Regions from separate parts of the Micromonospora sp. NPDC048905 genome, predicted to be linked through region 4. Evidence: riboswitches for the same ligand, from Rfam matches in the RefSeq annotation. Region 4 holds a riboswitch; each other region holds the start of a gene.
The links. A riboswitch is a leader RNA that binds a small molecule or an ion and turns the genes downstream of it on or off. The one in region 4 is predicted to bind cobalamin.
Positions count from the first base shown of each region.

Region 1: it holds a riboswitch for cobalamin, as region 4 does, so the genes downstream of both, cobN (cobaltochelatase subunit CobN) here and AB0C01_RS05295 (CbtB domain-containing protein) in region 4, are expected to answer to the same signal.
Region 2: it holds a riboswitch for cobalamin, as region 4 does, so the genes downstream of both, bluB (5,6-dimethylbenzimidazole synthase) here and AB0C01_RS05295 (CbtB domain-containing protein) in region 4, are expected to answer to the same signal.
Region 3: it holds a riboswitch for cobalamin, as region 4 does, so the genes downstream of both, AB0C01_RS12670 (acyl-CoA thioesterase) here and AB0C01_RS05295 (CbtB domain-containing protein) in region 4, are expected to answer to the same signal.

Region 1 is NZ_JBEZFV010000011.1:161,572-168,632, forward strand. Features, by position in the region: gene AB0C01_RS26105 (metallophosphoesterase) at 1-545, opposite strand, end outside; gene AB0C01_RS26110 (hypothetical protein) at 565-1,104, opposite strand; gene AB0C01_RS26115 (hypothetical protein) at 1,172-1,885, opposite strand; gene AB0C01_RS26120 (RNA polymerase sigma factor) at 1,878-2,459, opposite strand; gene AB0C01_RS26125 (hypothetical protein) at 2,579-2,914, shown strand; gene AB0C01_RS26130 (inositol monophosphatase family protein) at 3,131-3,970, opposite strand; gene AB0C01_RS26135 (DUF5919 domain-containing protein) at 3,967-4,314, opposite strand; cobalamin riboswitch at 5,036-5,165, shown strand; gene cobN (cobaltochelatase subunit CobN) at 5,496-7,061, shown strand, end outside.
Region 2 is NZ_JBEZFV010000001.1:902,811-909,871, reverse strand. Features, by position in the region: gene lexA (transcriptional repressor LexA) at 1-438, opposite strand, end outside; gene nrdR (transcriptional regulator NrdR) at 982-1,482, shown strand; gene AB0C01_RS04315 (vitamin B12-dependent ribonucleotide reductase) at 1,515-4,412, shown strand; gene bluB (5,6-dimethylbenzimidazole synthase) at 4,468-5,094, opposite strand; cobalamin riboswitch at 5,123-5,323, opposite strand; gene AB0C01_RS04305 (alpha/beta hydrolase) at 5,419-6,120, opposite strand; gene AB0C01_RS04300 (bifunctional 5,10-methylenetetrahydrofolate dehydrogenase/5,10-methenyltetrahydrofolate cyclohydrolase) at 6,441-7,061, opposite strand, start outside.
Region 3 is NZ_JBEZFV010000004.1:282,111-289,171, forward strand. Features, by position in the region: gene AB0C01_RS12650 (winged helix-turn-helix domain-containing protein) at 441-656, shown strand; gene AB0C01_RS12655 (hypothetical protein) at 794-1,177, shown strand; gene AB0C01_RS12660 (DinB family protein) at 1,288-1,827, opposite strand; gene AB0C01_RS12665 (zinc-dependent alcohol dehydrogenase family protein) at 2,390-3,382, opposite strand; gene AB0C01_RS12670 (acyl-CoA thioesterase) at 3,478-3,990, opposite strand; cobalamin riboswitch at 4,121-4,336, opposite strand; gene AB0C01_RS12675 (copper resistance protein CopC) at 4,467-6,500, shown strand; gene AB0C01_RS12680 (copper chaperone PCu(A)C) at 6,565-7,061, shown strand, end outside.
Region 4 is NZ_JBEZFV010000002.1:71,049-78,109, forward strand. Features, by position in the region: gene AB0C01_RS05280 (ABC transporter substrate-binding protein) at 1-922, opposite strand, end outside; gene AB0C01_RS05285 (ABC transporter permease) at 963-1,970, opposite strand; gene AB0C01_RS05290 (amidohydrolase family protein) at 2,290-3,168, opposite strand; cobalamin riboswitch at 3,408-3,558, shown strand; gene AB0C01_RS05295 (CbtB domain-containing protein) at 3,593-3,796, shown strand; gene AB0C01_RS05300 (CbtA family protein) at 3,787-4,557, shown strand; gene AB0C01_RS05305 (histidine phosphatase family protein) at 4,554-5,159, shown strand; gene AB0C01_RS05310 (polysaccharide deacetylase family protein) at 5,787-6,833, shown strand; gene AB0C01_RS05315 (acetamidase/formamidase family protein) at 6,929-7,061, shown strand, end outside.

The sequences.
Region 1 (7,061 bases), on a different contig from region 4:
GGGTCGCTGGAGCCGAGGGCCATGCTGACCGCCGCGTTCACGGTGGCCACACTGGATCCCAGTTCCAGGTACCGGGCGGTGTCCGAGTGCACGAGCAGGAACCCGTCGACGACCGCGACCGCGGGCAGCCGCGTCATCCACTCGACATGCTGCGGCGTCAGCTGGCGCAGGTCCTCTGCACGTCCGCCGAACCGGGTCCAGCCACCCTGAAACCCACCGGGCTCGTCCCACCCGGCGACGGGCCTGGTGCCGAACCGGTGCGCGGCGAGCAACTGCGCCTCGTGGTTACCCAACAGCACCCCGACGTGGCCGCCCGCCTCACGTGCGGAGACCGCGAGCCGCTGGATGTCGTCGATGACGCCGACCCCGTCCGGGCCGCGGTCGACGTAGTCGCCGAGCAGCCACAACCGCGCGCCGCCCCCGGACCAGTGGCCGGTGTGGTCGACGAGCCCGGCGTCGCGAAGGGACTCCCGGAACTCCGACCGGTGACCGTGGATGTCCGCCGCCACGTACAGCGGCGTCATGCCGTCGAGCAGACTCACCATGGCCGCCACGGTACGTAGCTCAGGGGGCGTAGACCAGGTCCATCGTGTCGGTGTGCCCGGACCAGCGCAGGTCGAGATGCCAGCAGCCGGCCTGCGGCATGTCGATGATCGACGGCCCTGGCCCACCGGCGACCTCTCGGGTCACCCGGGTGGCGGTGCCGTCCAGCGTCGCGGTGATCACCAGGGTCGCCGGCGCGGTCGGGTCGGGTGACGTCGTGGCGGCACGGGCCACCCACAGGATCTTGTTGTTCGACCCGTCGCTTCGCACCTGGCGCAGCGGATGGGCGAACAGCACCGCCACGATGTCGCCCTTCGCGCCGAAGACGTGCGGCCCCCGGCTGCTCCCGTGGAACCCGGCGTCCGCCCAGTCGGGCAGCGACTCCGTCTGGACCGGCGAATGACAGCCCGTCGCGGCACTCGCGGAACTCCCGGCACTCGCGCTACTCCCGGCGCTCGCGGTGGCGGCGGGCGGCGCGGCCGACCCACGGTCGGTCGCGGTCGCGCATCCCGCCAGCAGAACCACCGATGCCGCCAGCAGCGGCCGGCCCCATGAACCCATCTCGACCCTCCGGTACGTGTCGACGACTCACCTCATCTTCAGGACACCGGTCGCGCCCGTCCGGTTCCTAGCGCAGGGAGCGGGCGATCTCGATCGCCTCGGCCCTGGTGACCGCGCCCTCGAGCCGGTAGCTGACGTCGGCGTCCTGCCAGATCAGCGTCGAGGCGGCAAGTCGGGCGCTCTCCTTGCGGACCACTCCCGAACGGTCCACGTACGACAGCACGTGCGGGCCGTCGACCCACACCGCGAAGTCGCCGCTGACCTCGACCCAGTCCGCTCCCGGCAGGATGACCTCCTTGTGGAACGACAGGTTGAGGCGACCGTCGAACGCGTCGACGCGCAGCGCACCGCCGTCGTAGAGCAGCGTCGCGACCCGGCAGGTGCCCGCGGGGTCGGGGTCGGCGACCAGCACCCGCTCGGGCGGACCCAGCTTCGCCGGCAGACGGATCGGGAACCGTACCCTCCGTTGTGCCTCGTCCAGGCCCACGACCCGCTGCCCGGGCAACGGCGACGCGACGCCGCTGGGCACCGTCGGCGTGGGCGCGACGGCGATGCTGACGCCGGCGAAGCGCAGCAGCCCGGTCACCGCGTCGGCGACGGCGGCACGCGTCGGCGGCAACACCGCCACCAGCAGCAGGGCGGCCAGCGCCGCCGCGGCGAGCGGACGCCACCGCCGCACCGGCCGGTGCAGCCGTCCGCGGACCTGGGCGCGCACGTCGGGCGGCTCGGGCGTCTCCAGCCAGGCGGACAGGTCCCGCAGTTCCCGTTCGAGGTCACCCATGCCGGACCTCCTCCCGGTCGAGCAGGCCGCGAAGCTTCGCCAGGGCCCGGGACGTGCGCGACTTCACCGTGCCCCGGGGCCAACCCAGTGCCGCCACCGTCTCCTCCTCGCTGAGGTCGAGGAAGAACCGGCAGACGATCACCTCGCGGTCGCGTACCGGCAGTTGCCGCAGGGCCCGCACCAGCGCGGCGCGGCGCTCCCCGGCGAGGACCGCGCCCACCGCGCCGTCCTCGGCGATCTCCGCCGTCGGATCCGCCGCCGCGGCACGCAGGACGAGGCCGTCGCGGCGGCCGCGCGACCGGTGCAGGTTGCGGGTCTCGTTGGCGACGATCGCGAGCAACCAGGACCGGAAGGACGACTCGCCCCGATAACGGGACAACTTGCGGTACGCCTTCACGAACGCCTCCTGGATGACGTCCTCGGAGTCCGAGCCCGCCCCGAGCAGCGACGCCGTCCGGTACGCGGACGCGGTGTGCCGGGCGACCAGGAGGTCGTACGCCTCCAGGTCACCGGAGCGAGCGCGGGTGACGAGCGCCTCGTCGTCCAGGGGAACCTCCGTTCGGGTCACACTCATGACACCGCCCACGCGTGGCGGGTTCCACCCCCGTCGGATCAGCTGTCTCCCACCCGGCGTGCAGCGTATTGCCAGGATTCGGTGCTGCACTGGAGGGGCGTCGAGGGAAGGGGTGGGGCATGAGCTGGTTCAGTCGCCGGTCACGGGGCGCCGAGGCGACCCCGACGAAGCTGGACCGGGAGGCGACCCGGGACGACCTCGCCGCGCTGGAGGCGTTCGTCACGAGCCGGCGCGGGGTGGAGTTCTACCTGGAGCCGGAGACCACCGCGACGGACACCACGGTGGTGGCGATCGCCCACGACGGGGAGTGGATCCGCCGCCGTACCGGCACCCCCCGCGCGGCCGGGTCCATCGCCCGCAAGCACGCGGTGCCGCTGTACGAGGCGGGCCGCACCGGCTACCCGGAACGGATGCGGACCTGGAGCCGCGCCCACCCGGAACGCCACGCCCGCTGAGGCGAAACGTCCACGAATCATGCTGCCGAGCGACCCGATATCGGGGTCGATCATGGAGGTGTGGTGCCTAGTTTGGCCACGAAAGGCTGCTTTGTCGCCCACCACAACCCCATGATCGACAAGGCGGGACTGCGACCAGGTGGTGTCCCGACGTTGGAGCCGTTGTTGCCCGTGCACTCTCGTCGTGTGAGCGGTGGCGTGATCACCGGCAGGTGATCAATGGGGATCCGCTGGGTGAGGCGGAAGACCAGTCATGCCTTCCGCACATGCGAGTGATCGCTGAACGAGCGTGAGGACGGGCGGTAGGAGCAGATCGTTGCCGCCGATCGTGGCGACAGCGTGTGCGCTGTGGGGCGTGCCGTCGACGTCGACGACGAGCGCACCGGCCTCTCGGGCGATCACGACGCCCGCGACGGTGTCCCAGGGCTTGTTGTTGAGCATGATGAACGCGTCGATCCTGCCCTGCGCCAACCAGGCGAGGTCGATCGCGGCCGAACCGTGCATGCGGATCCGTTGGACGTGCCGGGTGAGCTGCTCGGTGATGGCGAGTCTCTCGGCGTTCTTCCGGCTGGCGTCGGCACCGACCGCGTAGTCGCCGATGGCGACGACGGCGTCCCGGAGATCGGTGACCTGGCTGGCGCAGATGCGTCGGTTGTCGGCATAGGCGCCGTGCCCCTGAACGGCGTGGTAGCGGGTGCCGAGGAACGGCAGGTCGATGACGCCGAGGACGGCGTCTGTGCCGTGCAGGAGGCCGAGGGAGATCGCGCACAGGGGTGAGCCGTGGACGAAGTTGACGGTGCCGTCGACGGGGTCGAGTGCCCAGGTCAGTGCGCCGGTGTCGCCGCTGCCGCCATACTCCTCGCCGAGGAAACCGATGTCCGGCGCCGTGGCGGCCAGATGCTCGCGGACCGCTCGCTCGATGGCGTAGTCCACCTCGGACGCCATGTCACGGTCACCCTTGAAGGTCAGCGCGCCGGGCTGGAGCGTCCGCATCAGGTCGTGTGCCAGGTCGACGGCCTCCTGTGCGAGGGGGAGGAGGCGGGCGTGGTCAGTCATAGCTGGCGGCTGCGCTCCCAGAGTGAGGTGAACATCTCGTCGAATATCGGGTAGAGGCCGGAGGGACTCGTGTCGCGTTCGATGACCATCGTCGGGCAGTCGACGCCCCGCATCCGCGGTAGGTAGTGCTGGACGACGCAGAGTCGGTCATCGATCAGAAGCACGTTGGCGCGAATGGACTCGTCGTAGACGCCGATGGCCAGGTGGTCTCGGACACCTGCGGGGAGCCGGTCACGAATGCGGCGGGCCAGGTTCTGGATGTTGAGTTCGGTGAGCGCGCTGAGGTGTCCGTCCGGATAGTCGTCCTCACGCTCCTGCCGCCTGATCGCCTCAGCCGGCTGGATCGAGGAACAGGCAACGGAGGCGCGTGCCGGCGCCGAGGAGCTTCAGTTCGAACGCTCACGCGCGGCTCCCTTCCCGCACCGGGGATGAGGGTCAGCATATCCAGCGATCTGATGGCGGTGCCGGGACGACATCCGGAGGGTGGATGGAAGTTATCCGCCGAGGGATCACCCACTGTGATGGATGGCGGCGGTTGCGGTGAGCAGGGTCGTGGTGTGAGTCTTCGGTCCCATCCGCACCTGCCATGCGACCCGCCTGGCTGTGCCGCAACTGTGCCGCCGCGTGGCCGTGCTCCCGAGCCCAACTCGATCTCGTCGCCGAGTTCTATGGCCACTCGCTGCCGCTCGCCCTCTACCTGACTTCTTGCATGAACGAGGCAATCCACGACTTGTACAGCATCGGCGGTCGCCCCGACCTTGCCAGAATGCACGTCCGTTTTCTCGGCTGGCTGTCGCTGACCCGCCGGCCACGCCGCGAGGCGCACGAGTAATCCAGGGCGGACCGCGTCGGTGCTGAATCGTCTACGGCATCAGCTACAACGGGAGTCATACCGACACTCGGTTCCCTCCGCCACCGGCCAACCAGCTCGCCGTCTTGTGCGTCGGGCAACCCCGCGCACCTATATTTTCCCAGGTCAATGTGATGAGCGCGGCCGGGCGGTGCCAGGGCCGGCGTTGACCGGCGGCGGAGGGGTGTGGCAGCATTCGCGGCCTGACGGCAGTGAAGGAAGTCGGTGCGATTCCGACGCGGTCCCGCCACTGTCACCGGGGAGCGATCCCCCCTCGTGAGTCACGACCGTGTGTCTGCGGTTGGAAGGCCGGGGGAGAGCGTCGATCCGGAAGCCAGGATACTTCGGCCGTCGGGATGTACCCCAGGGCGTGGACACCCGAGGAGGACCCGATGACGCACAGCGTCTCATCCATTGACGATCATCGTCATGAGCCGTTTGGCGGGCACTGCACCGCGCCCACAACCGGCCGGCCCCGCACGTCCCGGCCCGGCCGTCGCGGCGTGCGCCAGACCGCTGGCTTCCGGTACCGCTGACCTGGGCGTCCGGCGCTGACCGGCCCCGACGTCCGCGTCGCTGAGCCCGGCCGAGCCGTCGTACCGGCTGACGCCGCACCCACCCGCTTCGTCCAGGTCGCCTCCGTAGCGGCCAGGGCGTCACTCTCCGGAGCCCGCCGTGCGCATCCTGCTGCTCTCCACCGCCGACACCGACCTGCTGGCCGCCCGCGCCAGCGGCGCCGACTACCGGCTCGCCAACCCCGCGCGGGTCGCCGCCGACGAGGTGCCCGCCCTGCTCGACGGGGTCGACCTCGTCGTCGTACGCCTGCTCGGCGGTCGGCAGGCGTGGCCGGACGGCCTCGCCGCGGTGCTCGCCACCGGTGTGCCGACGGTCGTGCTCGGCGGCGAGGCGCTGCCCGACGCGGAGCTGATGGCCATCTCCACAGTGCCGTCCGGGGTCGTCACCCAGGCGTTGGCGTACCTCGTCGAGGGTGGGCCGGACAACCTGGGGCAGCTCGCCCGGTTCCTCTCCGACACGGTGCTGCTCACCGGCGAGGGGTTCGCCCCGCCCGCGCCCACCCCCGCGTACGGCGTGCACGGCGAACACCCGACCGACCCGCTGCGGCCCACCGTGGGGATCGTCTTCTACCGGGCGCACGCCCTCGCCGGCAACACCGAATTCGTCGACGTCCTCGCGGACGCGGTCCACAACGCCGGCGGCAACCCGTTGCCGATCTTCTGCGGCTCGCTGCGAGGGCTGACCACCGGCGCGGGACCGCTCGGGCTGTTCGCCCGCTGCGACGCGCTGCTGGTCACCGTGCTGGCCGCCGGTGGCGCGGTCGCCGCGGACGCCTCCGGGGGCGGCGACGAGGACGCCTGGGACGTCGGCGCCCTGGCCGCCCTGGACGTGCCGATCATCCAGGCGCTCTGCCTGACCAGCACCCGCGAGCAGTGGGCCGGCAGCGACGCGGGGCTGTCCCCGTTGGACGCGGCGATGCAGGTGGCCATCCCCGAGTTCGACGGCCGGATCGTCAGCGTGCCGTTCTCGTTCAAGCAGATCGACGCCGACGGCCTCTCGGTCTACGCGGCCGACGCCGACCGGGCCGCCCGGGTCGCCGGGATCGCCGTGCGCCACGCCCGGCTGCGGTACGTCCCCAACGCCGACAAGCGGGTCGCCGTGGTGCTCAGCTCGTACCCCACCAAGCACTCCCGGGTCGGCAACGCCGTCGGGCTGGACACCCCGGTCTCGGCGGTCCGACTGCTCGCCGCGTTCGCCGAGGCCGGCTACCACCTGGGCGACGCGCCGGTGCCCGACGACGGCGACGCTCTGATCCACGCGCTGATCGCCGCCGGTGGTCACGACGTGGAGTGGCTCACCCCGGAGCAGTTGGCCGCCGCCGAGGCCCGGATCCCGGGGCAGACCTACCGGCGGTGGTTCGACCAGGTGCCGTCCGAGCTGCGGGAACGGATGCGGGAACACTGGGGTGAGCCGCCCGGCCAGCTCTACACCGAGGGCGGGGACATCGTGCTCGCCGGGCTGCGCTTCGGCAACGTGGTGCTGCTGATCCAACCGCCGCGCGGCTTCGGGGAGAACCCGATCGCCATCTACCACGACCCGGACCTGCCGCCGAGTCACCACTACCTGGCCGCGTACCGCTGGCTGGCCGCCCCGGTCGCCGACGGCGGCTTCGGCGCGGACGCCGTGGTGCACCTGGGCAAGCACGGCACCCTGGAGTGGCTGCCC
Region 2 (7,061 bases), on a different contig from region 4:
ACCGAGCATCGGCACGTACGCCGGGGTCGGTCGCTGTGCCCGGGACAGCTCGTCGTCGATGGCCTCGCTGGGGGCGCGAACGTCCACGGCACGCGGCCGGTTGGGGTCGCGGCGCAGGAAGCCCTTCTTTTCCAGCTCCTTGAGCTGGTAGGCGACGCTCGACGGCGACACCAGGCCGACCGCCTCGCCGATCTCCCGGACGCTGGGCGGGTAGCCGTGCCGCTCCACCCAGTTGCGGATGAACTCCAGGATGCGACGCTGGCGGGCGGTCAGGTCGACGGTCGCCGGGTCGGGGAAGGCGCTGACGACCGGGGTGACCGGGCGTACGGCGGGCTGACCCGTCCGGCTGCGCGCGGCGGTGCGGCGTCGGGTGGCCGGGGGGCCCGCCTCGGTGATCTGCTGCGGGCTCTTCGGCCGGCTGGCCCGGTCCTCGGTCACGTCCGTCCTCCCTGGTCGGCGCTGGGTGCCTCGTCGGCTCGTGGTGCGTGCGGTGGTGCCACGTTGTTCATGACCGTATAGGTGAGATCGGTCATTTTCAAACATCTGTACGACCTCTCACCGGCGTGTCGGGGTGAAAAACCGCTCCCGTCGTACGGATGTTCTGATAAATGGTACGTCGAGTAGCACTGGTGTTCGATCCTCGGCCGTTTTCCGGACCGATCCGGCCGCCCGGTCGGTAACCCGGGAGAGGTCTCGACGTTGGGGTTTTCGGACGTGCTGGCGGTCGTGGATGACCAGATGGTCCGTGACGCGCCGGACACGCCGGCGAACTTGACCCGGCTTCCCCGGCGACATACGGTCGACCCCTAGATGTAGTAGTGACACGGGCGTAAGTTGCCCACAGGTTGGGTCCGACTACCGACCGCACTCCCGTAACGTCGATCACGGCGGGCGTCGTCCGAGGACGGCACCGTCGCGGTGAGCCGTGCCCGGGGGGTGCTCCGCACAGGTCGCAGTTGATCATTTTCAAGGAGGTGGGCGATGCGGTGTCCGTACTGCCGGCACGCTGACTCCCGGGTGGTCGACTCGCGGGAGGCCGACGACGGCCAGCTCATTCGACGGCGGCGGTCCTGCCCGGAGTGCGGCAAGCGGTTCACCACGGTCGAGGAGGCGGTCCTCGCGGTCGTCAAGCGCAGCGGGGTGACCGAGCCGTTCAGCCGGACGAAGATCATCGGCGGGGTGCGCAAGGCGTGCCAGGGCCGGCCGGTGGACGACGACTCCCTCGCGCTGCTCGCGCAGCGGGTGGAGGAGACCGTCCGGGCCAAGGGGGCCGCCGAGATCCCCAGTCACGAGGTGGGCCTGGCGATCCTGGGTCCGCTGCGCGACCTGGACGAGATCGCCTACCTGCGGTTCGCCAGCGTCTACCGCTCGTTCGACTCGCTCGCCGACTTCGAGCGCGAGATCGACACGTTGCGGGCCGTGGCGCGAGCCCGGGAGCAGGGCCGGGCCGACGCGGTCGAGGCCGCCGGCCGTACCAACTGACTTCACTGTTTTTCGAGAGATCAGGACGCGCGGTGGGTGACCGCGCAGACGAGGGGGGCGACGGCGTGACAACTAGCCGTTCACGGAGCAAGGCAGGCGCGGGGCTGAAGATCGAACGGGTGTGGACGACCGAGGGGGTCCACCCGTACGACGACGTGGCGTGGGAGCGCCGCGACGTCGTGATGACGAACTGGCGGGACGGCTCGATCAACTTCGAGCAGCGGGGGGTCGAGTTCCCGCAGTCGTGGAGCGTCAACGCGGCGAACATCGTGACCACCAAGTACTTCCGGGGCGCGGTGGGGACCCCGGAGCGGGAGTGGTCGCTCAAGCAGCTGATCGACCGGGTGGTCACCACCTACCGCACCGCCGGTGAGGAGTACGGCTACTTCGCCAGCCCGGCGGACGCCGAGATCTTCGACCACGAGCTGACCTGGATGCTGCTGCACCAGGTGTTCAGCTTCAACTCGCCGGTCTGGTTCAACGTCGGCACGCCGTCGCCGCAGCAGGTCAGCGCCTGCTTCATCCTGGCCGTCGACGACTCGATGGACTCGATCCTCGACTGGTACAAGGAGGAGGGGCTGATCTTCAAGGGCGGCTCCGGCTCCGGGGTCAACCTGTCGCGGATCCGCTCGTCGCGTGAGCTGCTCTCCTCCGGCGGCACCGCCTCCGGCCCGGTCAGCTTCATGCGCGGCGCGGACGCCTCCGCCGGCACCATCAAGTCCGGCGGTGCGACCCGCCGCGCGGCCAAGATGGTCATCATCGACGTGGACCACCCGGACATCGAGGAGTTCGTGGTCACGAAGGCGCGCGAGGAGCACAAGATCCGCGCCCTGCGCGACGCCGGGTTCGACATGGACCTCGGCGGCTCCGACATCGTCAGCGTGCAGTACCAGAACGCCAACAACTCGGTCCGGGTCTCCGACGAGTTCATGTCGGCGGTCGAGAACGAGAAGGGCTTCGACCTGCGTGGCCGGCTGGACGGCTCGGTGATCGACACCGTCGACGCCAAGAAGCTGTTCCGCACCATCTCCCAGGCCGCCTGGGAGTGCGCCGACCCGGGCCTGCAGTACGACGACACGATCAACGACTGGCACACCTGCCCGGAGACCGGGCGGATCACCGCGTCGAACCCGTGCTCGGAATACCTGCACCTGGACAACTCCTCGTGCAACCTGGCCTCGCTCAACCTGATGAAGTTCCTCCGCGCCGACGGTGGCTTCGAGGTGGAGAAGTTCGTCAAGTCCGTCGAGTTCGTCATCACCGCGATGGACATCTCGATCTGCTTCGCGGACTTCCCGACCGAGAAGATCGGTGAGACCTCCCGCGCCTACCGGCAGCTCGGCATCGGCTACGCCAACCTCGGCGCCCTGCTGATGGCCACCGGCCTGCCGTACGACTCGGAGCAGGGCCGCTCGGTCGCCGCGTCGATCACGTCCCTGATGACCGGCACCGCGTACCGCCGCTCCGCCGAGCTGGCCGGCGTCGTCGGCCCGTACGACGGCTACGCCCGCAACGCCGAGCCGCACAAGCGGGTCATGCGCAAGCACGCCGCCGCCAACGACGAGATCAAGCCGACCAGCCCGGTGGCCACCGCGATCGTCCGCGAGGCGACCAAACAGTGGACCCAGGGCAACAAGATCGGCGACAAGTTCGGCTGGCGCAACGCCCAGGCCAGCGTCCTCGCCCCGACGGGCACGATCGGCTTCATGATGGACTGCGACACGACCGGCGTGGAGCCGGACCTGGCGCTTGTCAAGTTCAAGAAGCTGGTCGGCGGCGGCTCGATGCAGATCGTCAACCAGACGGTGCCGCGCGCCCTGCGCAGCCTCGGTTACCCCGAGGAGCAGGTCGAGGCGATCGTCGAGCACATCGCCGACCACGGCCACGTGGTGGACGCCCCGGGCCTCAAGCCGGAGCACTACCCGGTCTTCGACTGCGCCATGGGCGAGCGGACGATCGCCCCGATGGGTCACGTGCGGATGATGGCGGCCATCCAGCCGTTCGTCTCCGGCGCCATCTCCAAGACGGTCAACATGCCGGAGGCGGCCACCGTCGAGGACGTCGAGAAGATCTACTTCGAGGGCTGGAAGCTCGGCCTCAAGGCGCTGGCGATCTACCGGGACAACTGCAAGGTCGGTCAGCCGCTCTCGGTGGCCAAGTCCAACAAGGCCACCGAGCCGGCCGCCGTCGAGGCCGCGCCGGCCGCCGTGGAGAAGGTCATCGAGTACCGGCCGGTGCGTAAGCGCCTGCCGAAGAAGCGCCCGTCCGAGACGGTCAGCTTCTCCGTCGGTGGCGCCGAGGGCTACCTCACCGCGTCGTCCTACCCGGACGACGGCCTCGGCGAGGTCTTCCTGAAGATGTCCAAGCAGGGCTCGACCCTGGCCGGCGTGATGGACGCCTTCTCGGTGGCCATCAGCATCGGCCTGCAGTACGGCGTGCCGCTGGAGACGTTCGTCAGCAAGTTCACCAACATGCGCTTCGAGCCGGCCGGCATGACCGACGACCCGGACGTGCGGATGGCCGCCTCGGTGATGGACTACATCTTCCGTCGCCTGGCGCTGGACTTCCTGCCCTACGAGCGCCGCGCCGAGCTGGGCATCTTCACCGCCTCGGAGCGGGCCGCCCAGTTGCGGGCCGAGGCCGACGCGGAGGCCGCCGCCGTCACCGGCGCGGAGCTCACCGCGATGGCGTCCTCGGCTCCGGTGGAGGCCCCGGCCAAGTCGGAGGCCGTCGCCCAGCCGGCCCAGGAGATGGCCGACGTGGCCGCCGCCAAGCCGGCTCCGAGCGTGGGTTCCAGCACCGAACTGCTGGAGGCCGTGATCGGCAAGGCCGCCGACGCGCCGCTCTGCTTCACCTGCGGTACGAAGATGCGCCCCGCCGGTAGCTGCTACGTCTGCGAGGGCTGCGGCTCCACCAGCGGCTGTAGCTGACACGTCAGCGACGAGCCCCGGGCGTTCGCGCGCCCGGGGCTCGTTTGTGTGCGGGTCACTCGGACCAGCGATCCTGGTGGATCACCGACGACAGCGGACGTCGCTGACGCCAGCCGTGCCGCTCCAGGTCCGGCGTCTCCTCCAGATGGGTGACCGGGCCGAGGCAGAGCCACGCCACCGGGCGGACGGTGGCCGGGATGCCGAGCAGGTCGCGCAGGAACGGCTCCCGGTAGAACGAGACCCAGCCGACCCCGAGCTGCTCGGCGGTTGCGGCCAGCCACAGGTTCTGGATCGCCAGACAGACCGAGTAGAGGCCGGCGTCGGCGATCGCGTGACGGCCGAGTACGGCCGGCCCACCCCGCTCCGGGTCGTACGTGACCACGACCGACAACGTCGACTCTCGTACACCGTCGATCTTTATCCGGGCGAAGCGTTCCGCCGCCGGACCGTCGAGAGTGGCCGCGAAGGTGTCCCGCTCCCGCTCCACGTGTCGGTGGAACTCCTGCCGCAGCTCAGGATCGCGGACCAGGATGAAGTCCCAGGGCTGGGAGAGACCGACGCTCGGCGCGGCGTGCGCCGCTGTGAGGATCCGATCCAACGTCTCCGCGGGGATCGGCGCCCCGGTGAACTGGGCACGTACGTCCCGACGGCGGTGGATGGTCTCGTAGAGTCCGTTGTTCAAGGCAGGCTCCCGCTGCGCTCGCGCCCCTGACGGGGCGATGACGCGAGGCCGGTCTTCGGACTCCCGGATCTCCGCTGGTCACCCGCCTTCCCAGCCCCTCAGGGCCAGTGGCTGCGTCTGGTACGCGTGGGTGGCAGCTCCCCGGTCACCGCGGCGGGCCCGTGCCGGACTCACACCGGCTTCCCGATTCTCCCCACTCGCGCGGGGCACCTCGCAACGTTTGTGCCACCGCGCAGCATAGCGGCCGCCCCTGCCTACGGGGTGGCGGTCCGTCGCCCGGTCGCATGTCCGGCCGGTCGACGGCCGCTACCCGCGCCGTCTGCCTCAGGCGGAAAGTTCCGCCCGGATCAGCGCGGCCAGCTCGGCGGGCTGAGAAAGGAACGGCGAGTGCGAGGAGTTCATGCGCAACACCCGCTCGGCCCGCTTGGCCATGAGCTCCTGCGCGAAGGGCGGAAGAGCGTTGTCGGCCGCACAAATGAGGTAGGTGCTGGGAATGGTGCGCCACGCGGCCTCGGTCAGCGGCTGCTGCGTCGAGGCCCAGGACTGAAGCCCGAGTCGTGCAACGGCCTGTTCCGCGATTTCCGGATCGACGTCGCTGTAGAAGACCTCTCGGGGCTGCGACGGTTCGATGTGACCCCTGCCCTTCAGGTCCGTCCGCTCGTGAACCTCCCACCACGGCGGAGCAACGCCGCCGGCGGTGGAGAAGAGCGAATCGCCGACATCCGGCTGGAAAGCGGCGAGATAAACGATTCGGCGTACGTTGTCCGCGGCAGCGAGCGCCTCCGTGACTGGTGCGCCACCGTAGGAGTGGGCGACGACCACGACCGGTCCGTCGATGGCGGCGACGGCGGCTTTGACCACGGCAGCGTCGTCGTAGAGGTCACCGAGGGCAGCGGGGTCGTTGCCGCTACTGGGTAGCGCGACGGTGTGGATGTCGATATCCGGAAACTGCTCGATGAGCGACTGCCAGACCCAGGGCCCGTGCCAGGCACCGTGCACGAGAAGAAGCGACGGAATGCTGTTCAAGATGATGTTCCTGCCCGCATGTATTCAAATGATCGGATCTGGAGTTCGTCGTCGACCACGCCGTCGTGCATCACCGGAGCGCCCCATCTCGACCGAGGACAGCGGAAATATATGCCGCTACTTTTGGGTAGCAAGGCGCGGATGACTATGAGCCGAGCCACAAGCCCGATCGGCGGCGGTGTGCTCGTGATCAACAACACGTTGCCTGGCTCGGGCCGAATCCAAGCTCATTCCCGTATTGCTTGCTGAGCGCCGCTGGATAGCAAACTCGCGCCCGTGGCGGTGCGGTTGTCCGCAATTCCCCCGACGCACCTGCCGGGCTACTCGCTCGCGCGCTCGGCCGCGCGTACCGCGTTGCGGAACAGCATCGCGACGGTGGTCGGACCGACGCCGCCCACCCGGGGCGTGATGGCGCCGGCGACCTCGGCGCACGCTTCGTCCACGTCCGGTAGGAGGCGCCGTCCTTCGTAGCGGACGCCGGCGCCGATGACGACGGCGCCGGGCTTGACGTGCTCGGGCCGAACGATCCGGGGTACGCCCGCGGCGGCGACGAGGATGTCGGCGCGGCGGGTGTAGCGGTCCCAGTCGGGCACGCCGGTGTGGACGACGGTGACGGCGGCGTTGGCGGTCGGACGCTTCTGGGCGAGCAGCATCGCCAGGGGGCGGCCAAGGGTGGCGCCGCGACCGAGGATGACGACCTCACGACCGGCGACGGGGATCTCGTGGTACGCCAGGAGGGCTTCGATGCCGGCGGGGGTGCACGGCAGCGGGCCGGGCAGGCCGACGGCGAGACGCCCCATGTTCAGCGGGTGCATGCCGTCGACGTCCTTGTCCGGGTCGATCGTCAGCAGCGCCGCGTCGTAGTCCAGATGCCCCGGCACGGGGTACTGCACGAGCAGTCCGTGCACGGCGGGATCGCTGTTGAAGCGGGCAATGGCCTG
Region 3 (7,061 bases), on a different contig from region 4:
CTGCGGGCCGTCCTGGCTGGGCCAGTGGCCGCGGTTGATCGGGATGCGATGCCGGCTTCGGCATGGCAGCGCGCCTCCGCAGCGGCAAATGCGCCGCCAGCGTCGCCAGGACCAGACGGGCCGGTGACGGCGAGCGAGCGTCAGCGCCACCGCCAGCACGTACTCGTCGTACGAAACTCGCTTCACCGGCTCGCCTCGCCTGCTCGCGCCAGGATCTGCCCTGCCCTTGTCGAAGGGAGCACTGCCGTCTCCTTATACCGGAGCGATCTGGAGGCGTGGATGCCCGAGCGCGGGGGACGCGCCGGACATCCACGCCGGCGAGGACGGCCCACAGCGCCAACCGAGGGAATCGACCTCCTCGGCAACCTCCCACAGGTACCGTTGGGTAGTCAAGGGCTGACGTAGGTGGTCTACTCGTGTTGCCAACCGAGGAGAGCCACGTGCCACCGCGTTACCGCTACGAACAGATCGCCGACGACCTCGCCGAACGCATCAAGGCCGGCGAGTTCCAGCCCGGCTCCAAGCTGCCGAGTCGGCGAGAGCTGATTGAGCACTACGGGGTTACCGAGCCGGTGATCGACCGCGCAATGCAGGTACTACGGATCAAAGGAATGACCGAAACACTTCCCGGTGTTGGCGTCTTCGTCGCCGAGTGAATCTCTCCCTAGGTGCCTGTAACCTCGGGCAATGTTCCGTCTTTCTCCGGCTGAGCCCCTCCCCGTCTGACCCGGTTGCTGTCGACAGCAACCGGGCTCGCATTTTGCATAAACGGGGGGCCGGTTAACCTCCGAGGGTGCGACACCTCAGCAGGTCGTTCCTCCTCGGCGCGCTGCACCGCAAGAAGGGGGCCGAGCAGTTCCTCGGACCCGTCGTGATTGCGGGCGTCGAAGGCATCCGCTGGGTGTCCATCTGGCCCTGGAAAGAGGGCTACAACGTGTCCATCCAGAACGTGCAGGACCTGGACGACGAGAGCCGCCGGGACCTGTCGGTGTTCCCGTCGCTGGACCCAGACGGCGAGGACGACCCAGGGCCTGGCCGCTTGATCGGTCACGTTGAAGACCCGGCCGAAGCGCTGGAATTAGCACAGCGAGCGACCGGGGCGTCGCCGGATCGCTGGGTCAACCACGGGGTTGCCGGGGAGGACTACGCGGACTTCGTACGAGCCAGGAACTCCTGAGTCAGACGTTGAAGCGGAACTCAGACGAGCGGTTGCGTGACCTGCGGCGTTCCTCACGGTGAGGTTGCATCCTGACGGCGGTCCTTGTGCTGACCCACCGCCGTGGTGGGTCACAGGCCGGTTCGCCCGTCGATGCACTCGCGTAGGAGGTCGGCGTGGCCAGCGTGCCGCGCGTACTCCTCGATCACGTGGACAAGCACGTCGCGCGTGGCGTGGCTGCCACCGTCGACCAGCACCTCGCGGCCCAGGTCGGCCTCGTCGAGGGCGTCGAGCCATTCGTCCGCCCTGGCGATCTCGGCCTTCCAGGTGGCAAAGGCGTCCTTCACCACCGCTGGGTCGGGGACTGCGCCCCCGAAGTCCCAATCCGGGTCGTCCTCGTGCTGGTAAAGGCACGGTGCGTCGGTACGCCCCTGCAGCACACGCTGGAACCACTGGTTCTCCATCTGCGCCAGATGGCGGACCAGGCCGAGCAAGCTCAGGGTGCTGGGCGGTACCGAGCGTCGGCCGAGCTGCTCGGCGTCCAGTCCGTCGCACTTCATCTCTATGGTCAGGCGGTAGTTGCCGAGGTACTCCCGGTAGGTCGCCTTCTCGCCGACGGGCTGACCGAAGGTCCTGGGGTCTTTCTCGGGGGCGGTCCACAGTTTGCTCACGGCGCCACCAAATCGCGGGCGGATCGCACCAGTCAAGTGAGTTGCGGTGCACCAACTTCGACGGCGCATCGCTGGCGAAGCTTGACACCTTCGTTCCGCAGGAAGCACCGATTGAGCTGCCTCAAAGTCCACCGGAGTTCATGGACGTCCGGACAGAGTCGTCCTGGTCGTCACTCAGACGAACGCCGGATCTTGCGCATGAGCATGGCCCAGACGCCGTACCCGGAGCCGACATTCCCCGTGATTGCGCCGGCAGCAGAGCCCATGAAGAGGGCGTTGGCGCAGTCAGGGCAGACCTTGCGGCCGGTGATTGTCTCTTGAAACGGCTCTTTGACCCGTCGTCTGCAGTCCGGACACTCACGGCTTGACAGGCCCATTGGCTCTCCCCGGTCGGTTATCGAGCAGGGTATCCGGCTGCCACCACCGAATCCGTCGTCACGAGCGCCTTGACGCCTACGAGACGCCAGGGCGCGGCAGCAATGCGACGCAGAAGCTCCAGGGTCAAAGGGCGGCCCGCAGCGGCGCGACGCGCCCTGCAGATCGGAGGGACGGTCCCCGCATCTCAACCGGCGACGTCCACGACAACCTTGCCGTTCGCGGTGCCGCTGGCGACCAGGCGGTGGGCGTCCGTGACCGTGTCGAGCGTGAACGTGCGTGGATCCAGTCGCGGGCGCAACATGCCGGCGTCGGCCAGCGCCGCGACCTCGCGCAGAATGTCGCCCTGGTGTTCGCGGCCCTGCCCGGTCAGCAGCGGCAGCAGAGTGAACACCCCGGAATAGGTCGCTCCCCGGAACGACAGCGGGGCGAGCGAGTGCGACCCCCAGCCCAACGCGCTGACCACGTGGCCGTGATAGGTGCGCACCGCCGCGAACGACGCGTCGAGGGTCGCGCCGCCCACGTTGTCGGCGATGATGTCGAACCCGGCACCGTCGGTGTACCTCTGCACGTACTCCTCGACGCTTGTCGAGGTGTAGTCGATCGCTACCGCGCCCAGGCTCTCGATCAGAGACATGCTCGCCGGCCCGCCCGTGGCGTACGCCGCGGCGCCGCGCGCCTGGGCGAGTTGGACGCTCACGTAACCGACGCCACCGGCGCCGCCGTGCACCAGCACCTTCTGGCCGGCCCGGACCCCGGCCCGGTCGACAAGCCCCTCCCAGGAGGTGATCGCCGCCAGGGGTAACGCGGCGGCCTCCCGCATGGAGAGGGTGTTCGGCTTGCGGGCCAGGAGTCGGGTGTCCACGGCGGCGTACTCGGCAAGCGAACCCTGGAGGTCGCCCACGCCCCCGCACAGCCCGTACACCTCGTCTCCCGGCGCGAGGTCGGTCACCTCCGCACCGACCGCCGCGACGACGCCGGCGAGGTCCAGGCCGAGCACCGCGGGGAGCTGGATGCGTGCGTGCGCGGCCTTTCCCGCCTGGATCTTCGTGTCGAGCGGGTTGACCCCGCTGGCGACGATCCGCACCAGCGCCTGCCCGCGCTCGGGGCTGGGTTGGTCGATCTCCTCGATCGTCAGCGGAACGTCGAACTCCCGCAGCACCGCAGCGCGCATCGCCATCCACACTCTCCGTGATCGGGGCCTCTCGTGGACGCTATCCGACCGGATCGGCGGTGGGGCGGGTTCTCGGACCGGCCACCGTCACAACGGGCGCGTCAGGCGTCGTCGGCGCCGTCGAGCAACGCGCGTCGCAGCGCCAGCCGGTGCTCCCGGCGGATCTCCGCCTCCCGGTACCGTCGCCGGTCCCCGTCGGTCTCCGGCAGCAGCGGCGGCACCGTACGAGGCTGACCGTCGTCGTCGATGGCGACCATGACCAGGTGGGCGGTGGCCACGTCGGTGGGCGGCACCGCCCGGTCCCACCGGTCGGCGGTCACCTTGACGGCGACCTCCATCGAGCTGCGGCCGGCCCAGGTGATCCGGGCATCGACGTGTACGACGTCACCGACCCGCACCGCGCGGAGGAACGCCGTCTCGTCGATGGCAGCGGTCACCGCCGGCCCGTCGGAGTGCCGGGCGGCGACCACACCGGCGACGGAGTCGATGAGGTTGAGGATCCGGCCGCCGTGCACCGTACCCATCAGGTTGGTGTGGTGCTGGTCCATGATCTGCGACAGGGTCAGGTGCGACGCCGACGGCGCTCGGCCGGCGATCGTGGTGGTGTCGTGCACAGCGGTAGTCCGTCCCTCGGGAAACCACACCGCCGGGTCGCGGACACGCGCTGACGAGGACCTGGCCGTGCGCCACACGCACGGCCCGTCACCCGCTCAGCCCACCCGCGAGGCCGCCGGCAGCGCACACGGTTGTGTACGCGGCGCCGGCAGGTCTTCGGACTCGCGGGCCTGACCGGTCGCGCCGGTCCCCTACTGGCCGTCGCTTCCCAGGCCGATGGGCCCAGTGCTGATGACGGCGGTCGTTCCCACTCACCGCTGCGGGGCAGCCCCGGATTTCCACCGGGTTCCCTCTTGCGACGCCCAGCCGGTCACGACGGGGCGAACCAGCGCCGTCGGCAGCATAGCTGGCCAGGGAATGTGTCCACCCGGGGCGTCCCGCTGCGACGGCCCGCGACCTCGTCGTCAACTTTTGTCGTCGGAGGAAGAAGATCGCCACCTCTTGAAAAAAGTCTCGCGAGGGTGAGGATATCCAGATGCGTCGTCTCCCCCAGACTTGCGGGCGGGTGATCTCGGGCCTCCTCGCGTTCCTCCTCGCCTCGGCGGTCGCCCTGCTCGCGTCCGCCCAACCCGCCGCGGCTCACGGGACCCTCGCCGAGTCCACACCGGCGGGCGGCTCCACCGTGCGCGAGCCCTTCACGGCGGTGCGGCTCTACTTCACCGAGAAGGCCGCCGCCAACGCGTTCTTCACGGTCACCGCCCCGGACGGCACCCGGGTCGACGACGGCTGGTCGCAGGGGGAGCCGAAGCCGCTGGAGAAGCCGGTACGGGAGTACTTCCTGGTCAACGGGCAGTTCGAGCCACGGGAGTACACGACGGGGTTCCCCGCGGTGGTGACCGTCGCCCACCTGCCCGCCAAGGGCCAGTATTCGGTGAGCTACCTGTCGGTCGCCTCGGACGGCGACACCGTGCGGGGCACCCTGACCTTCCGCTACGACGGGCGGGTGGCCGCGGCGCCGAAGGGGTGGAGCCCGCCGTCGACCCAACCGGACCCGGCGCTGGTGGCCGCCACCGAGCAGCACAACACGTCCGGGCAGGCCTCGGCGGTGCCGACCACCGCGGACGATCCGTCCAACCCGCCGGCTGCGGCGGCTCCGTCGACCGAGTCCACCGAGGAGAGCGGCTTCGGAACGGTGGCCTTGGCCGGCTGGGCGGTGGTGGTCGCGGCGGCCGGGGCGGTGGCCGCGTACATCTTCTGGCGTCGCCGATCGGCTTCCACCCGCAGACCCACCGGCCGGGGCCGCACCTCGCCGGCGACCTCCGGTCGACGCGGCGGCGGTGCCCGTCCCACGAACAAGGCCGGCACTGGCCCGGCCACCGGCGGCAAGACCATCGGCGGTGGCAAGGCCGACGGTCGCAGGACCGTCGTCGCGCCGGCTCCGGGCGACAAGCGGCGGCCCACCACCGTGCCGGCGGCACGCAAGGGCAACGCGGTCGTCACGGCCCGCACGGGCGTCGCGGTCGATCCGACGCCGACCGATCAAACCGTCGCCGGTACGGACGGCGAGCCCACGGTCGAGCCCGGAGCACGGCCCGACACGGATCTCGCCGCCGCAGCGCCCGGATCCCGGCTGAGCAACACCCACCTTGCGCTGCTCGTCGGCGGGCTGGTGATCGCTCTGCTGGCCGGGTTCGGTCTGGCCCGCATCGGGACCGGCGACGGGAACCCGGCGGACCGCAGCGCCCGGCAGCCCGCGGGCGGTCCGCCCGCCCCGGGCCAGGAGGGCGCCGCGAACGACGGGCACCAACACCCGGCGGGCACCGGGCCGCACACGCATCGCGGTGACGGCGCGACGGGCGAGACGCTGGCGACCGGGACGACGGTCAGCGCCGGCGGCTACACCCTGCAACCACTGGAGCGGTCCCAACCGCCCGGGGTACGCGCGGACTACCGGTTCCGCATCGTCGGGACCGACCGGCAACCGGCGACCCGCTTCGCGGTCGTCCACGACAAGCCGTTGCACCTGATCGTGGTCGGCCGTGACCTGTCCGGCTACCAGCACCTGCACCCGACGATGGCGGCCGACGGCACCTGGAGCGTCCCCCTGACACTGGCCCGGCCCGGCGGCTACCGCGTCTACGCCGACTTCTCCGTCACCGCGCCCAACGACACGCAGATTCCGCTCGTGCTGGGCGTCGACCACACCGTGCCCGGCGCGCACACCCCGACCGCGTTGCCACCGGTGCAGGCCCAGGCGAAGGCCGGGCCGTACGCGGTGTCGATGACCGGAACCCCGACGGTGGGGGTGACGGCGCCGATGCACTTCAAGGTCAGCGCCGACCCGACCGTGCCCGTGCAGTTGGAGCCGTACCTGGGCGCGTACGGGCACCTGGTCGTCGTCCGCGAGGGCGACCTCGGGTACGTGCACGTCCACCCCGAGCCGGAGCTGGTCGACGGGTCGGTCAAGTTCTGGCTGACCGCCCCGAGTTCGGGCCGGTACCGGGCGTTCTTCGACTTCCAGGTCGCCGGCAAGGTGCACACCGCCGAGTTCACGATCAACGTGCCCTGAGCCGGAACTTTCTCCCCGCTGCGGCCGACCATCCAGCCAGCAGCGATCATCGGAGGAAGAACACATGCGCAGCACCAACCCGTTCGGTTCACGCCACTTGGCCACCGTCCTCGCCGCCGCCATCCTGGCGGTGGGCGCCGCGGGTTGCGGCTCGTCCGACTCTCCGTCGGCAGCGCCGCCCGCGCCGTCCGCGTCGGTCTCGGCCAACCCGGACGCCGGTGTGCTCGGCATTCGTGACCCGTGGGTCAAGGCGGCCGACAAGGGGATGACGGCGGCCTTCGGGACCCTGGTCAACGACGGTGACAGCGATGTCACGCTGACCAGCGCCACGACCGAGGTGTCGCCCATGGAGCTGCACGAGATGGCCATGAAGGACGGCAAGATGGTCATGCGGCAGAAGCAGGGCGGCATCGTGATCAAGTCCAAGGGCACGCACGCGTTGGAGCCCGGTGGCGATCACCTGATGCTGATGGACCTCACCAAGCCGGTCCAGGCCGGAGACGAGCTGACAGTCACCCTGACCTTCGCCGACGGCCGGACCCAGCAGTTCCGCGCGGTGGC
Region 4 (7,061 bases):
TGACCATCTTGTCGACGCCGAAGTAGCCCATCTTGAACGGGTTCTGCACGACCAACGCCGAGATCTGGCCGCTGCGCACCCCGGCGATCTCGTCCGGGGCGGCGTCCCAGCCGATGATGACCACCTTGCCGGACTTGCCGGCCGCCTGGATGGCCTGCGCGGCACCGAGCACGCTCGGCTCGTTGGCCGCGAAGATGCCGGCGAGGTTGGGGTTGGCGGTGAGAATGTTCTCGGTGACGCGTCGTGCCTCGTTGACGTCGCTGCGGCTGGGCTGCTGGCCGACCAGCTTGAGGTTGGGATACTGGGCGAGGCCGGCCTTGAAGCCGTCCACCCGCTCGGTGTTGGTCTGCGATCCCGGCTGGAACTCGACGAGCGCCACCTGGTGGTTGCCGGGGCCGAGTTCGGTGGCGAGCAGCTTCGCCGCCTCGGTGGCCGACGCGCGGTTGTCGGTGGCGAACAGCGGCACGTTCGACGGCTGCGGGCTGGTGCCAGAGTCGATCATCGCGACCGGGATGTTCGCGGCGAGCGCCTTGTCGGTCGCGGGCGCCAGCGCGCTGGAGTCCGTCGCCGCGTACACGATGCCGTCGACCTTCTTGGTGACGAAGTTCTGGATCAGGTTGACCTGGCCCTCGACGTCGGTTTCGGCGGTCACCCCGTCCCACTGGACGGTGACGTCCCCCGCGCGCTGCGCGGCGCACTCCGCGCCCGCCTTCACGGTGTTCCAGTAGTCGGCACCGACGGCCTTCGGCACGACGGCGAGCTTCAACGGCCCGCTCGCGTCCTTCGTCGCGCCGTCGCCGCCGTCGCGAACCTCGACCCCGCCGCAGGCGCTGAGCAGAGCGGTCGCCGCGGCCGCGGCCAGAACCGCTCGTACACCCAGGATCGACCGTCGCGTCCGCCGGCTGGTGGTGGTGTGCGCCATGGTGTGTGTCCTTCCTCGTTCGGAGCCTCGGAATGGCATGTCAACCCCGTGATTCCAGCCGCCGGCGGCGGTACTGGTCGAAGTAGACGGCGGCCCAGATGATCAGGCCGACGATCACCTGCTGGTAGTGGATGCTGATGTCGAGCAGGACAGCGCCGTTGCGCACCAGCGCGATGAGGAACGCGCCGATGATGGTCCCGACGATCCGGCCCTGGCCACCGAACAGGCTGGCGCCGCCGATGACCGCGGCGGCGATGACGTCGAGCTCCAGGGAGATCCCGTAGTTCGGCTGGCCGGAGTTGACCCGGGACGCGGCGATCATGCCGCCCAGCCCGACCAGGACGCCCGCCAGCACGTACACGCCGGTCAGGTGACGCCCCACCCGGATGCCCGAGCGGCGGGCCGCCTCCAGATTGGAGCCCATCGCGTAGGTGTACTGGCCGAAGCGGGTCTGGGAGAGCAGGAAGGCGACCCCCACCGCGACCAGGACGGTGATCACCACGGCGAACGGAATGCCGAGGATCTCCCCGTTACCGAGCAGCTGGAAGGATCGGGGCAGGCCGTAGACGCCGACCGCACCGGTGATGATGAAGACGAGGCCGCGGCCCACGGACATCGTGCCCAGCGTCGCGATGAACGGCGGGATCCGGGCCACGGTCACCAGCAGCCCGTTCAGCAGGCCGGCCAGCGCGCCGACGCCGATCGCGACCACCGTCGCCGCCCAGAGCGAGAAGCCGAGGTCGCGGACGACCATCGCTCCCACGACGCCGGCGAGCGCGGCGACCGATCCGACGGACAGGTCGATGCCCTTCGTGATGATGACCATCGTCTGCGCCGTGGCGATGATGGCGATCACCGCGGTCTGCGCTCCGATGTTGAAGAGGTTGTCCGCGGTGAGGAAGTAGGGACTGGCGACGGTCAGCGCGACGAACAGGACGACGAGCGCGGTCGCGGCGGTCAGCTCGGAGACGGCGTGGGAGATCCGTTCGCGGAACCAGTCGCTGAGTTCGCCGCGCCGCGTGCCGACGGATGCCTCGACGGTACTCATCGTCGGATCTGACCTCCCCAAGCGTGGCGTCGGCGCGCGACGGGGGATTCCCCGGCGAGCCGGCAACCTCTGAGCCACCGCGCCTCCTCGGCGGGGTGCGCGGGCTCGTGCCCGCACACCCGTCGAGATAGGTCGGATGTTTCCCTCGATCAGGCGTTACCTTGCCACGCATTGACTCATGTTGCCAAGGTCTTACGGGCATGTTGTCGGGGTGACCCGGCACAGGCCCGGCATACGTCTGATCAAACTGGCACAACCTGCGGCTCAGCGACAGGCCCGGCCCGAGGTGCGGCCCGTCAGTCGGCGAGCCGCGGCGGCGTCACGCCGGGTCCAGCCGGTACGCCCGACGGGCCGTCCGCCCCCAGATCGCCGCCCGCTCGTCGTCGCCCAGCGGGTCCAGCAGTTCGGTGAGGGCCTCGACCCAGCGCGCGTACGAGGAGGCGAGCAGGCACACCGGCCAGTCCGAGCCGAACATCAGCCGGTCCGGGCCGAATGCGTCGAGCGCGTGCTCGACGGCGGGCCGGAGGTCGGCCGTCGTCCACGAGGGACCGTCCACCTCGGTCACCAGACCGGAGAGCTTCGCCGTCGTGTTGGGCTCGGCGGCGAGCGCCCGCAGGTCGCGCGGCCAGTCGCCGAGGCCGGCGTGCCCGAGCGAGGGCTTGCCGAGGTGGTCCAGGACGAACCGCATCTCGGGCAGGTCGCGGACGAGCCGGGTGGCCGCCGGCAACTGGTGGTCGCGTACCAGCAGATCGAAGGCCAGGCCGGCGGCGCCCACCGCGGCGATGCCCCGCCGGATGTCCGGGCGGTCGAGGTACGCCGGGTCGGGCTCGGACTGGACGAGGTCGCGAATACTCACCAGTCGCTCTCCGCCGCGCGCTGACCGGAGCCGGTTGAGGCGATCGCCGACGTTGTCGGCAGCGAGGTCGACCCAGCCGACGACCCCGGCGATGAGGGGATCGTCAGCCGCGATGCCCAGCAGCTCGGGCGTCTCCGTCCGGACCGCGATGGACTGCACCACGACGGTCTGGGTGACTCCGGCGGCTCGGGCCACCGGAGCGAGATCGAGCGGGGTGAAGTCGTGGTCGATCGCGGCCATGGTGTGCGGATCGATCCAGGGCTGCGGGTGCCGGGCCCGGACCCACAGATGGTGGTGCGCGTCGACGATGCCCTGGCCCGACGCGGCCTCGGTGCTCGTCATCGGACATGTCCTGGCGTGCTCACGTGCTCTCCCCCACCCCGCCCAGTCATTGGTCTGACGTCCGGCTCGACTCGTTGTTACGGAACCGATCCGGCAGTTTGACCATGTTAGCGGTAACAGCACGCCGACGGGGTCGCCGAGCGGATGCTTTGGCGCAACCAAGCATCATATCTTTAGAATTCAAGCTTGTCGATACCGCAGCTCGTTGCGAGTTACTGGGCCGCCCAGGTCCCGGGTTGACCACCTGCGGCGACACCGATACCGTCGACCCACTATCTGCGGAGACGCGAGGGAAGCCGGTGTGATTCCGGCGCGGTCGCGCCACTGTAAGCGGTCCCGCCTCAACGGGGCCGCGAGCCAGGACGCTCGGTCGTCCGCAGCCTTGCGATGGGGACGCGTCATCCCTGGGGAGGTTCGTGATCTTATGTCTACTTCCACGTCCAGCCAGCCGTTGGTCCGTCCCGCTGGCGATTCCCGTCTGTTGTGGACGGTGCTGGCCACCGTCGTGATGCTCAGCCTGCTGGCCTACCTCGTCGCCTTCGATCAGGGAGCAGTCTCGCGCAGCGGGATGTACCTGCACGAGCTGATGCACGACGGCCGGCACCTGCTGGGTGTCCCGTGCCACTGACGTCCACCACCGCTCCTCCGTTCGTCACCGTCCTCGTCCGCGGCCTGCTCGCCGGCCTGATCGCCGGCCTGCTCGCCGGGGCGTTCGCCTACGTCGCCGGCGAACCGCGCGTCGAGGCGGCCATCGCGATCGAGGAGGCGGCGACGCACGCCGAGCCCGCGGCCGGCGGGCACGACCACCAGGACGCCCTGGTCAGCCGCACCGGTCAGCGCGGAGGCCTGTTCCTGGCCACCGGCCTGTTCGGCGCCGCGATGGGCGGCCTGCTGGCCACCGCGTACGTCCTGCTGTCCCGCCGGCGACGGACCTACGACGACGGCCGCTCCGGACTGCTGCTGGCCGGCGCGGCGCTGCTCGGCGCGGTGATCGTGCCGTTCGTGAAATATCCGGCGAATCCGCCGGCCGTCGGCGACCCGGCCACCATCAACCAGCGCACCGTCACCTACCTGCTGATGGTGGTGCTCGGTCTGGTGGCGGTGTGGGCCGGCTCCCTCGGTTATCGCGCGGTCGGCAGCACGGCGCCGCTGTGGCAGCGCGCGGCCGCGGCCGCTGGCGGGTTCCTGCTGGTCGCCGTGGTGTCCTACGTGGTGATGCCCTCCTTCCAGGAGGTCCCGGCGGACTTCCCGGCGGCCCTGCTGTGGGACTTCCGGCTGGCCTCGCTCGGCACGCAGGTGGTGCTGTGGACCGGGATCGGCCTGGTGTTCGCGGCCCTGATGCACCACGAGCTGCGTCGCCGGACCGCCACGGCGCTGCCGAGCAGGTGACCGCCACCAGCCTCCGGCTGGTCGCCCACGGTCACACCGTCGCCCTGCGTCGGGCCCGCTTCGGTGGGCCCGACGACGGCCTGGACGAGGGCGGCCTGCGTGCCGTCCGCGCCCTGGCCGACGCCGGCCAGGACCGGCGCGGGCACCTGAGTGCCGGCGACGCCTGCCTGTCGAGTCCGGCGGCGGCGGCCACCCAGACCGCCGACGCCCTCGGCCTGCACCCCACCATCGAACCGGCGTTGGCCGACTGTGACTACGGCGACTGGACCGGGCGGGCATTCGAGGAGATCGCCGTCGAGCAGCCGCAGGCACTGCACGAGTGGCTGGCCGCACCGGACTGCGCGCCGCACGGCGGCGAGTCCGTCGCCGCGGTACGGGACCGGGTCGGTCACTGGCTGGACGGGCAACGGAGCATCGGTCGGCGGATCACCGCGATCACCCACCCGCTGGTGATCCGGGTCGCGGTCGTGCACGCCCTCGACCTGCCGTTGGCGACCTACCGGCAGGTGGACGTGGAGCCGCTGGCGATCGTCCGGCTCACCGGTCGGGGGGCACGCTGGCAGCTCCGACTGGGCGCGCCGCGCGCCCACTCCCCGGCATGACCCACTCGCGTCAGCGGAAGTCGGGGCATCCACGGTGTCTCGATGCCCCGACTCCCGTCACACCGAGCCGATCAATGTCCGAACGCCGACGGCCGCGCCGTGCGCCGTGCCGCGCCGTGCGCCGTGCCGCGCCGTGCGCCGTGCCGCGCCGTGCGCCGTGCCGCGCCGTGCGCCGTGCCGCGCCGTGCGCCGTGGAGCGCTGTGATCAACTCGGTCTTCAGAAAGTCGCGGTGTCCGGGTTGGCGCGACACACCGAGGCTCAGAAAGCCGAGTCGATCACGGCGGGGCGAGACCGATCAGGGACCACCGATACTTCCGGCCTCCCTTCCGGATCATTCCGGGTGGCAACGCATCCGCCGGAATGATCCATTGTGGCTACGCACGACGTGCCCCGGCCGTTACCGCCCGATGAACATGGGATCGATCCCGAACGCTGTCGTTGACCGGTTCCGGAGCATTTCCGGAACTTGTTGACGCATCGGAAATCCCGCTGTAATACTCCGATCCATCGAGGTCAATGCAATCGGCTTCACGACGAATGCGGCTTGGCCTCCCCACTCACCCACACCTGACCGGACCGTGCCGCCCGCGTTCCGGGCGCGTCCGGCCGGCGAGAAGGGGCATCAGATGAGCAAGGTCTCCCCCAGCACGGCCCCGCGGTCGAGGCGGTTGCGCGCGGCACTGGCCGCCCTCACCACCGCCGCCGCGATGTGCGGCGTCGTCCTCGCCGCCACCTCGGCCCCGTCGAGTGCCGCCACCTGCAACGGCTACGTCGGCCTCACCTTCGACGACGGACCGACCGGCGGTACCGGCGCGCTGCTCAACGTGCTGCGCAGCAACGGCGTACGGGCCACCATGTTCAACGTCGGGCAGAACGTCCAGAACAACCGGTCGGCGGCGCAGGCGCAGGTGTCCGCCGGCATGTGGGTCGCCAACCACAGCTGGAACCACGCCCACATGACCTCGATGAGCCAGTCCCAGATGCAGTCCGACCTGTCCCAGACCAGCTCGGCGATCCAGTCGGCCACCGGCGTCCGCCCGCAGTTGTTCCGGCCTCCGTACGGGGAGACCAACTCGACCCTCCAGTCGGTCGCGTCGTCGCTCGGCATGCGCCAGGTGATCTGGGACGTGGACTCACAGGACTGGAACGGCGCGAGCGTCAGCCAGATCGTGTCCAACGCGAGCCGCCTCCAGGCGGGTCAGGTCATCCTCATGCACGACGGGATCCAGAACACCCGCGACGCGATTCCCCAGATCATGGCCAATCTGACCAGCCGCAACCTGTGCCCCGGCATGATCTCGCCGTCCACCGGTCGGGCGGTCGCGCCCGACGGCACGACCCCGCCGCCGAGCACCGGCACCCCGCCGCCCGGCACGGGGACCCCACCGCCCGGCAACGGCAGCTGCACCGCGACGGCGACGACCCCCAACGTCTGGGGCGACCGGTACAACACGTCGGTGACGGTCAGCGGCGCCAGCACGTGGACCGTGGTGGTGGCCATCACCGCACCGCAGCGCGTCTCCACCATCTGGAACGGCACCGCCACCTGGGACAGCAGCGGCACCGTCATGACCATGCGGTCCAACGGCAGCGGCAACACCTTCGGCTTCACCACGATGACCAACGGCAACAGCAGCGCCCGTCCGCAGATCCGCTCCTGCACCGCAGGCTGACCCCACTCGGACCGCCTCGCCGTGCGGCGGGTGCCGCGGCACCCGCCGCACAGGCGCACCCCGCAGCGCGGGTCAGGTGTCACTAGCATGCATTGATGCGACACACCCTCACGCCCGGGGACGACACCCTGCACGGCCACTTCTCCCCCGATTTCGCCCCCGTGCTCACCATCGACCCCGGCGACACCGTCACCTACCGCACCCTGGACTGCTGGTGGTCGGCCGGCC